Regions from separate parts of the Candidatus Enterococcus mansonii genome, predicted to be linked through region 3. Evidence: predicted binding sites of a transcription regulator. Region 3 holds the regulator's gene; each other region holds the start of a gene.

Region 1 (3,286 bases), 1.4 Mb from region 3:
ATCTGCAATACTACGGTCAATTGTACCATTGGATTGCACTTGGGCAAAATCACGAACACGCTTCAATAAACGATTGGCAATCCTTGGTGTACCACGAGAGCGACGGGCAATTTCAAAGGCACCTTCTTCAACGATTTCTGTTTGAAAAATATCAGCAGAACGCAATACGATTTCTTTTAAATCTTGTGTTTCATAATATTCCATGTGGGAAATAATACCAAAGCGATCTCTAAGAGGTGCTGAGAGCATCCCAGCTCTGGTCGTTGCTCCAATCAATGTAAATGGTGGTAGAGGAAAATGAACAGGATGAGCGGTTGTTCCTTGTCCTACCATGATATCTACGTAAAAATCTTCCATAGCAGAGTAGAGCATTTCTTCCACTACTCGAGGCAAGCGATGGATTTCATCAATAAATAAGACATCGCCTGGTTCTAATTCATTTAAAATCGCAACTAAATCACCCGCTCGTTCAATTGCAGGTCCACTGGTTGTACGAATGTTGACGTGCATTTCATTGGCGATAACCATGGCCATCGTCGTCTTCCCTAACCCTGGTGGACCATATAACAAAGTATGATCTAAGGCTTCCTCACGATTACGAGCAGCTTCGATATAGATTGTCAGTTCTTGTTTGACTTTATCTTGTCCGATGTATTGCTCGAGAAATTGTGGACGTAGTGACTTTTCTAGCGATTCTTCCCCTTCACCGCTTTGTGCTGAAAGTAATCTTTCATCTTCTGTCATAGCTAGTCCTCCTTAGCGTTTCATCATAAATTTTAATGCGTTGCGTAAATATTCGTCTGTTGGCTGTTGCCCTAATTCTTCCAGTTTTGGTGTAATTCGTTTGATTTCTTTTTCGCTGTATCCAAGAGCACTCAAGGCTTCTAAAGCTTCTGTTAATGACTGATTGACAGATTGGGAACTTGGTGTTTTCGCCATCGCTTCTACTGCTGCTTCTGACGTTTCTAAATCGCCTAACTTGCCTTTTAAGTCAAGGATCATTTGTTGTGCGGTTTTTTTCCCTACTCCTGGGAATTTCGTTAAATAAGCCGCATCTTCACTTTCAATCGCATTGATCAAACCGCCGTGATCTTCTGACGCCATAATGGCTAGCCCGCTCTTAGGTCCAATCCCTGAGACACTAATGAGTTTTAAAAAGAGTTGTTTTTCGTCTAAATCGCTAAATCCATATAAGGAATGAGCATCTTCACGAATAACTTGGTGGACGTAAATCTTGATTTGTTGGTCAGTTTTACCAGAATAGCGGTAAGGATTGCCTACAGAAATTTGATAACCGATGCCATTTGTTTCTACTACAATATAATATGGACTGATAAATGTCACTTTACCAATGATATACTCGTACATAATTTCACCTTTCTTGATACAGTTGAAACAAAACTATCTTTTGATTCACTGTTTTCTGCATTTTTACACGCACATACGTTTCTATTTTAGCACAAATCGGTCAAAATCAGTAGTTTGAAAAAAACTCTTTGTTAAATAAAAAAGGAACTCCAAGATATAAGTTAGAATTCATAAAAGTCGGAAGAACAATTTTATGAATTTCTGCTTATTTCTTGGAGCTAGCTATTTTTGTTTCATCTTCGATTTATTTATTATTCAGAAATATACGTCCATTTATAGTCATATCGAGCGCCAGCTCCGTGAGCTACAACGCCTTTGACTTTTTTACTGCGCATGTGTGCTTCTGCTTTTTGATACACAGGTGCTACGCCCATATCGTCCATCAATAATTTTTCGGCTTCCACCATATCATTCCAACGTTTTTCTGGATCAGAAGCATCTTTACTACCAGAAGCTTTGACTAACTCATCGTATTTTTCATTTGAGTAACGACCTCTGTTATAAGAACCACCTGTCAAGAATAAATCAGTGAAACTGCTCGGATCTGCATAATCTGCACCCCAACCGCCCATGATTGTTTCAAAGTCGCCATTTTTCCCGCGATCTAAGCGAACAGTGAACGGTACATTGGTAACAGTCACATCAACACCATCCAAGTTTTCTTTTACAGCGCCTTGGATATACTCTAAAATCTTTTTCGTAGAATCAGTATCGTCACCTACGATATCGAATTTAAAGGTTGTGATTCCAAGTTCTTTTTTAGCTTTTTCCCAGTATTTTTTGGCTTTTTCTTTATCGTATTTCAATTGATTTTTATTTTCTTCTGAAAAATCTTTATTGTCTTTTGGAGAATACGACATGCCTTCTGGAATTAATCCAGTAGAAGCAACGGATCCATCTCCTAAGATACGATCAACGACTGCATCACGGTCAATCGAATACGAGATAGCTTTTCTTAAATTCGCATTCTTAAACGGTGATTTTTCTTCTCTTTGGTTAAACTCAAGATAAGATGTACGCGCATCTTTTTCGATGACTAATTCTGGATCGTCTGCCATTTGTTTCGCTAATTCTCCACTTAAAATTACATCATCTGCTTGTCCATCTTGGAATAGATTTAGTGATGTTGGTGCTTCTTTGACTACTTTTACTTCGATTTTATCTAATTTAACGGTCTCTTTATCCCAATATTGATCATTTTTTGTGTATGACCATTCAGTATCTGTTCCAGCACCGTCAAAGTCTGTTAGTGTAAATGGACCATTGTAAACAGATGACTCGCTATTTGAGGCATAGTCTTTGCCTTTTTCCTCAACAATTTTTTTGTTTTGAGGGAAGAATGATGGAAATGCTAATAGATAATCAAAGTATGGTGTTTCACGCTCTAAAGTGACTTCTAATTCATAATCACTGATGGCTTTGATTCCTAATTCATCTAAGCTTTTTTTCCCAGCAGAAACATCTGCTCCATTTTTTACCAACTCAAACATATAGGCATATTCAGCCGCTGTTTTGGGATCTGCGGTACGTTGCCAGCCATAGACATAATCTGCTGCTACAACAGGATCGCCATTCGACCATTTTGCATCCTTTCTTAGCTTAAAGGTATACGTCAAGCCATCATCGCTTTTCTTCGCCATTTCTGCTGCACCTGCTGCATGTGGCTTACTTTTTTCATCTAAGCGATACAGACCTTCATAGATATTATTAAAGGCTGAAAAGCTGATTGTATTCGTTCCTAGAGATAAATCAGCAGTAGGCATTTCTTGTTGTACGACCACTTTAAAAAGCTGTTCCCCACTCGCTTTTTTCCCGTCGGTACTACTATCTGTATCAGCAGCTTTCCCTTTGCCTCCACAAGCTGCTAACACTAAAGTAGACAGCATCATTACACTTATTAGTTTCGTCACTTTTCTTT
Region 2 (3,286 bases), 2.7 Mb from region 3:
AGATAAAACACACCGAATTGTTGTAAAAACTGTTGATTGTTATCTGGATCTCCACTGTGCATCAATGGTAGAAAAATTGTTCGTTTTTTTATTAAAAAAAGACCGATAACCAATAATAAAATGACAGACAAAAAGATAAGTACTTGGATCATTCAATAAAACCTCCATCAAATAAAAAACAATTTGCTTTATCGCAAATTGCTAAGTAGTCTATAAAAATGGTAAAATCCGTCGATGCCGTTATTCGTCCTATAGTATTGAACCCGCAAACAAAGCAGGTGGGTTCCACGACCATCAACTTCGAACTACCAAATGATAAGGCATGTTACCAGCTTAGGTACCAGAAGGATCCCTAGATATCAATAAAATGTTCGGTCAACACACAAAAAAGACAACGCGTACATCACAGATTTACCATCTTTATAATAGCACATCATAGAATAAACAGCAACGAGTGCGCTTGAATTTGAAAACGGATTATTTTTTGTTTTTTGATTGCTTTTTCCACTCTTGAATTCGTTGATATTGCTGATGTAAGGCCTGTTCGTATTTCCCAGTATCAATCGCCTTGTAGTAATGAGCATACTTAATTTTATCAGGAAGATACTGTTGATCTACCCAAGCATTTTCAAAGTTATGGGGGTATTGATAACCAATCCCTCGATTCAGATCTTTTGCGCCAGAATAATGACTATCTCGTAAATGATCTGGAACATCTCCAGCTTTTCCTTCTCGAATATCTGACAAAGCAGCATCAATCGCTGTAATAGCAGAATTTGATTTTGGTGATAAGCATAAATCGATCACAACACTTGCAAGTGGAATTCTGGCCTCTGGAAAGCCTAATTTTTCTGCTGCCTGAACTGCAGTAATGGTGCGAGCTGCAGCAGCTGGATTTCCTAAACCAATATCTTCGTAGGCAATGACCATTAGACGTCGGCAAATGATTGGCAAATCACCTGCTTCGACTAATCTAGCTAGGTAATGAAGGGCTGCATCCACATCACTTCCTCGAATCGATTTTTGAAAAGCTGAGATGACATCATAATGAGCATCACCATTTTTATCGTGAGTAAGAGCTTTGCGTTGGACACATTCTTCAATAATTGAAAGAGTAATCATTATTTTTTTTTCTTTATTTTCAGGAGTTGATTTAACTGCTAGTTCTAATCCGTTTAAAGCACTTCGCAAGTCGCCGTTTGTAGCTCGTGACAAATGATTCAGTGCTTTTTCTTCTAAAACCACAGCATAGTTTCCTAAACCGCGTGTTGTGTCTGTTAAAGCTTCTTTGATTGCTTTTTGAATATCTGTCTCAGATAAAGGTTTGACTTCAAAAATTTGCGTCCGGCTACGAATCGCTGGGTTGATTGTGATATAAGGATTTTCAGTCGTCGCACCGATCATGATAATTCGACCATTCTCCAAGTGAGGGAGTAAAAAATCTTGTTTGGTTTTATCTAAACGATGAACCTCGTCTAGCAGTAAGATCACAGTGCCGCTCATTTTGGCTTCTTCAGCAACAATTTGTAAGTCTTTTTTTGTATCAGTTGCGGCATTTAACATACGAAACGCATAATTGGTTGAACCAGCTATCGCACTGGCAATACTGGTTTTTCCTGTTCCAGGAGGACCGTATAAAATCATGGATGAAAGCATGCCAGCTTCGACCATTCGGCGAATAATTTTTCCTGAACCAACAAGGTGTTGCTGACCAACGACTTCATCTAAGTTACGCGGTCTCATACGAAAAGCAAGTGGTTGTTGCATCGTTGGACCTCCTTTTTGTTTGTTGATAACACCTATTATAACATAAAGAACGTACATTCGTATTTACACTGGTTTTTAAAGTAGAAGTCGTGGGAAACGATGGGAAAATCAATGATTTGTATAGTAAATGATTCATTATTTCAATGGATAATAGCCATTAATTCGTGTATGATAGAAAGTGGTGAAAAATAATGAATAATACAATCGATTTTTTTAATACACAAACAACAGAAAATATAGCCCAATACTTACTTGGAATGTACTTAGAACATGAGACAGAAGATGGAATGCTTGCAGGATATATTGTTGATACAGAAGCCTATTTAGGACCAGAGGATGAAGCAGCTCATAGTTTTGGTTTACGAAATACACCAAGATTAAAAGCGATGTATGAAAAACCTGGTACTATTTATCTATACACGATGCACACTCATTTGATTTTGAATATGGTCACTCAAGAAAAAGGAAAACCCCAAGGAGTGATGATTCGAGCAATTGAGCCAGTTGTAGGAATCGAAAAAATGGTAAAAAACCGTAATAATCGTAAAGGTGCTGACCTGTCAAATGGTCCTGGAAAGTTAGTCTCTGCTTTAGGGATTACTAAAGAATCATATGGACAATCAATTTTCGATAGCTCTCTTCGAATTGTTCCAGAAAAAAGAAAACAACCCAAAAAAATTATTGCTCTTCCTCGAATTGGTATTCCTAATAAAGGGATTTGGACGGATTTGCCATTGAGATATGTGGTCTCTGGAAATCCTTATATTTCTAAGCAACGAAGAAGTGATATTGACCAAAAAACATTTGGCTGGAAGGAAGAAAAGAAATGAAAAAAGCAACAATGTTAACCTATTTAGATCAACAACTATCAAAAAACATTACAGAGTATGATGTAGCTCTTGACTGGAATCCGAAAAATCATGCAATCGAAGTGGTTTTCCGTTTATTTGCAGAAAATACCGAAGGAGAGTCAATCGATGATGCTGAAGGAACGACATCAGAAGAAGAAATTATCGAATTTGAAGATGGTATTTTGCTGTATAATCCAGAAAAAACAGTGATGGATGAAGCGGATTATTTAGCAGTAATCCCTTATGAAGGAAAAAAAGGGATTAAAAAGTCTGTATTGGATGGATTGATTGCTTATTTAAAAGATGTATTGGTAGAAGGTCAAAGTGATTTACTGGATTTTTTAACAGATGAAGAACAAGAAGTCTTTGAATTAAAATGGTCAGATGAAGCATTCGATCAAGCAATCAAAAACAATCAAAAAATAGATAGCGATACTTATATTGCTTATCCAAGCTATTAAAATAAGAGGTGATTACATGAAATGGACTGAAGTAAAAGTTGAGACAGCAAGCGAAGCGGTTGAAGCGATTTCCAACATCATGATGGAAGCTGGTGCAAGCGGCGTAGCCATTGAGGATTCCTTAGATGTAGAGAATTTCCAGAGTGATCTTTATGGAGAATTGTTGGATAAAGAACAGTTCACCCATATTAAAGATGGAGCATTAGT
Region 3 (3,286 bases):
AAAAGAGTTCCCTTTGGCTTAATCAAAAGCGAGTTGCTATGGTTTTTAAAAGGCGATACAAATATTCGTTATCTTTTACAGCATAATAACCATATCTGGGATGAATGGGCTTTTGAACGGTATATAAAAAGTGACGATTATCAAGGACCTGATATGACAGATTTTGGACATCGAGTATTGACAGATGAACTCTTTAAGGAACAATATGAAAAAGAACATGAAACATTTTGTGAAAAGATTTTGATTGACGAATCATTTGCAGCAAAACACGGTGAATTAGGTAATATCTATGGTGCACAATGGCGTCATTGGGAAACAAAAGACGGCAGCTTCATTGATCAGTTAAAAAATGTGATTAAAATGATTAAACAAACACCTGATTCTCGTCGTTTGATTGTTTCGGCATGGAATCCAGAAGATGTGCCGTCCATGGCCTTGCCGCCTTGTCATACAATGTTTCAATTTTACGTCAATGATGGGAAACTGAGTTGCCAGTTGTACCAACGCAGCGGTGATGTGTTTTTAGGTGTTCCATTTAATATTGCCAGCTACGCCTTATTAACACACTTAATTGCTCATGAAACAGGCTTAGAGGTGGGAGACTTTGTTCATACGTTAGGAGACGCTCATCTTTACAACAATCATATTGATCAGATGAACGAACAGTTGACTAGAGAGATCCGCTCATTTCCAACGCTAAAATTAAATCTAGAGAAACAATCTGTTTTTGATTTTGAAATGGAAGACATTATTATTGAAGGGTATGATCCTCATCCTGCAATCAAGGCGCCAATTGCCGTTTAATTTGAAAGGAGCACTCCAATGCTAGCAGCCATATGGGCGCAAGATGAACAAGGGACAATTGGTAAAGATAATCAATTACCTTGGCATCTGCCAAATGATTTAAAGTTTTTTAAACAGATGACTGAAAATAACACGATTGTTATGGGGAGAAAAACGTTTGAAGGGATGGGGGCAAGCCCCCTACCTAATCGTCAAACGATTGTTCTCACGAGCGATCCAAGTTATCAAGCGAATGGCGTAAAAGTTTTTCACACAGTTGATGAGGTAGTGAAGTATGCAGAAGCCTTTTCCGGAATTACTTTTATCGCAGGTGGGTCAGCTGTTTACGAGGAATTTTTACCTTATTGTGATGTCTTATATCGTACAGTTATTTTCTATACGTTTGAAGGAGATACACAATTTCCTGAGGTTTCTTGGGATGAGTGGACGATGATCAACCTCAGTGAGGGAGAGCGTGACGAAAAAAATCAATATCCTTATCAGTTTGAAACTTATCAAAGAAAAGTTGCGATTGAATAAAAATTTGGAAAAACAAAAAACATACCAGAATAGTATGTTTTTTTGTTTATTTAAATATGATTGCGGTATAAGCCAACAACTTTCCCTAAAATACTTACATTTTCTAATATAATTGGTTCTAAAGCATCATTTTCTGGTTGTAAGCGAATATGATCAAACTCTTTAAAGAATCGCTTGCAAGTAGCTTCATCCTCGTCGGTCATAGCGATAACGATATCTCCATTTAGAGCGGAAGCTTGTTTACGAACAATCACCTGGTCACCATCAAGGATGCCGGCGTTGATCATACTTTCACCTCTAATCGTTAACATAAACAATGTATTTTCTTCTGATTTTAAATCGGGTGGAAGTGGGAAAAAGTCAGAAGCTTCCTCAACTGCTAAAATCGGTTCTCCAGCTGTAACCACTCCTAACATAGGAATCACTGTCGGTTGGACACCGATTCGTTCAAGACCTTCTGGGGTAAGCTCGATGGCTCTTGGTTTAGTAGGGTCACGTAAAATCAATCCTTTTTTCTCTAAACGTGCTAAATGTCCATGAACAGTGGAGGTAGAGGAAAGATCTACTGCTTTTCCAATTTCCCGAACAGTGGGGGGATAGCCTTTAAGTTCAACTTGCTCATATATATATTTTAGTACTTCAATTTGTCTTGTGTCTGTACGTTTCACCAAAACCCGCACCTTCTTTCGCTTTATATTTCTAGTGTACCATAATCCTACTTTGAAATCAAACAAGCGTTCGTGTTTTTTTAAAATGTCATTTTTTACAGAAATAAAAGAGTGGAGGAAGGTGTATTTCGGTTGGAAAGCTTGGATATTCTTTGTTTTTAGTTGGAATATAGTTGTTTTTTTCGTGTTCATCTTATAAGATAAGACTTGGAAGTAAACTTGTACAATTTTACAAGTTCATTTTGCTTTTAAACATAGGGAGGATAAGTATGTTATCATCAGAAAAAATGAATCGCATCAATGAACTAGCTAAAAAAGCGAAGGAAAAGCAATTGACAGAAAAAGAAAAAGAAGAACAAAAAGTCCTTCGTCAGGAATATTTAGCTGCTTTTAGAGGTGGAATGCGTCATCATATTGAAGGAATGAAAGTTGTTGACCCTAAAGGAAATGATGTAACTCCAGAAAAATTGAAAAAGATTCAAAAAGCAAAAGGTTTGCATAACAGAAAATAATTTTGGTTTTTTTTACTAAAAGTAATTGCTTTCATAAACGAAATAAGCTAAAATATAGTTAATAAAGGTAAAAAAAACCTAAATAGGAGATGATTTTTTTGTTCGACAACACTGATCAGTTAGGCGTCAACACGATTCGCACATTAAGTATCGAAGCAGTTCAAAAAGCAAACTCAGGTCACCCAGGCTTACCAATGGGTGCTGCCCCAATGGCTTATGCACTATGGACAAAACACTTAAAAGTAAATCCTAAAACATCAACAAATTGGGTCGATAGAGACCGTTTTATTCTTTCAGCGGGACATGGGTCAGCAATGCTATACAGCTTGCTTCACTTAGCCGGCTATGGTGTAACAATGGATGATCTGAAAAGTTTCCGTCAATGGGACAGCAAAACTCCTGGGCATCCAGAAGTGCATCATACAGATGGTGTTGAAGCAACTACAGGGCCTTTAGGTCAAGGGATTGCGATGGCTGTTGGTATGGCGATGGCAGAAGCGCATACAGCGGCTGTCTACAATCGTGATAGTTTCCCTGTCATTGATCACTACACGTATGCATTATGTGGAGATGGTGACTTGATGGAAGGTGTTTCTCAAGAAGCTAGTTCAATGGCTGGACATATGAAATTAGGCAAACTGATTGTGTTATACGATTCAAATGACATCTCTTTGGATGGACCGACATCAAAAGCCTTTACTGAAAATGTAGGTGCTCGCTATGAAGCATACGGTTGGCAACATATTTTAGTAAAAGATGGCAATGATTTAGAAGAAATTTCTA

Evidence for each region. Region 3 encodes LexA, which represses DNA repair genes until DNA is damaged. Its sites were predicted from a motif close to CNAACANNTGTTNG; they were not measured.
Region 1: ruvA (Holliday junction branch migration protein RuvA) is a predicted target of LexA. The motif match lies at 1,437-1,450, and genes of this name have one in related genera.
Region 2: A5880_RS13185 (replication-associated recombination protein A) is a predicted target of LexA. The motif match lies at 1,814-1,827, and genes of this name have one in related genera.

The regions. Positions count from the first base shown of each region.
Region 1 covers NZ_NGLE02000001.1:1,458,339-1,461,624, forward strand. The annotation lists gene ruvB (Holliday junction branch migration DNA helicase RuvB) at 1-744, opposite strand, end outside; gene ruvA (Holliday junction branch migration protein RuvA) at 757-1,368, opposite strand; gene A5880_RS06740 (peptide ABC transporter substrate-binding protein) at 1,620-3,286, opposite strand, start outside.
Region 2 covers NZ_NGLE02000001.1:2,806,421-2,809,706, forward strand. The annotation lists gene A5880_RS13175 (hypothetical protein) at 1-152, opposite strand, end outside; RNA gene ssrS (6S RNA) at 222-415, opposite strand; gene A5880_RS13185 (replication-associated recombination protein A) at 478-1,767, opposite strand; partial or broken gene A5880_RS13190 (DNA-3-methyladenine glycosylase) at 1,959-2,658, shown strand; gene A5880_RS13195 (DUF3013 family protein) at 2,594-3,079, shown strand; gene prmA (50S ribosomal protein L11 methyltransferase) at 3,096-3,286, shown strand, end outside.
Region 3 covers NZ_NGLE02000001.1:88,604-91,889, reverse strand. The annotation lists gene A5880_RS00375 (thymidylate synthase) at 1-804, shown strand, start outside; gene A5880_RS00370 (dihydrofolate reductase) at 823-1,323, shown strand; gene lexA (transcriptional repressor LexA) at 1,374-1,994, opposite strand; gene A5880_RS00360 (DUF896 family protein) at 2,261-2,503, shown strand; gene tkt (transketolase) at 2,602-3,286, shown strand, end outside.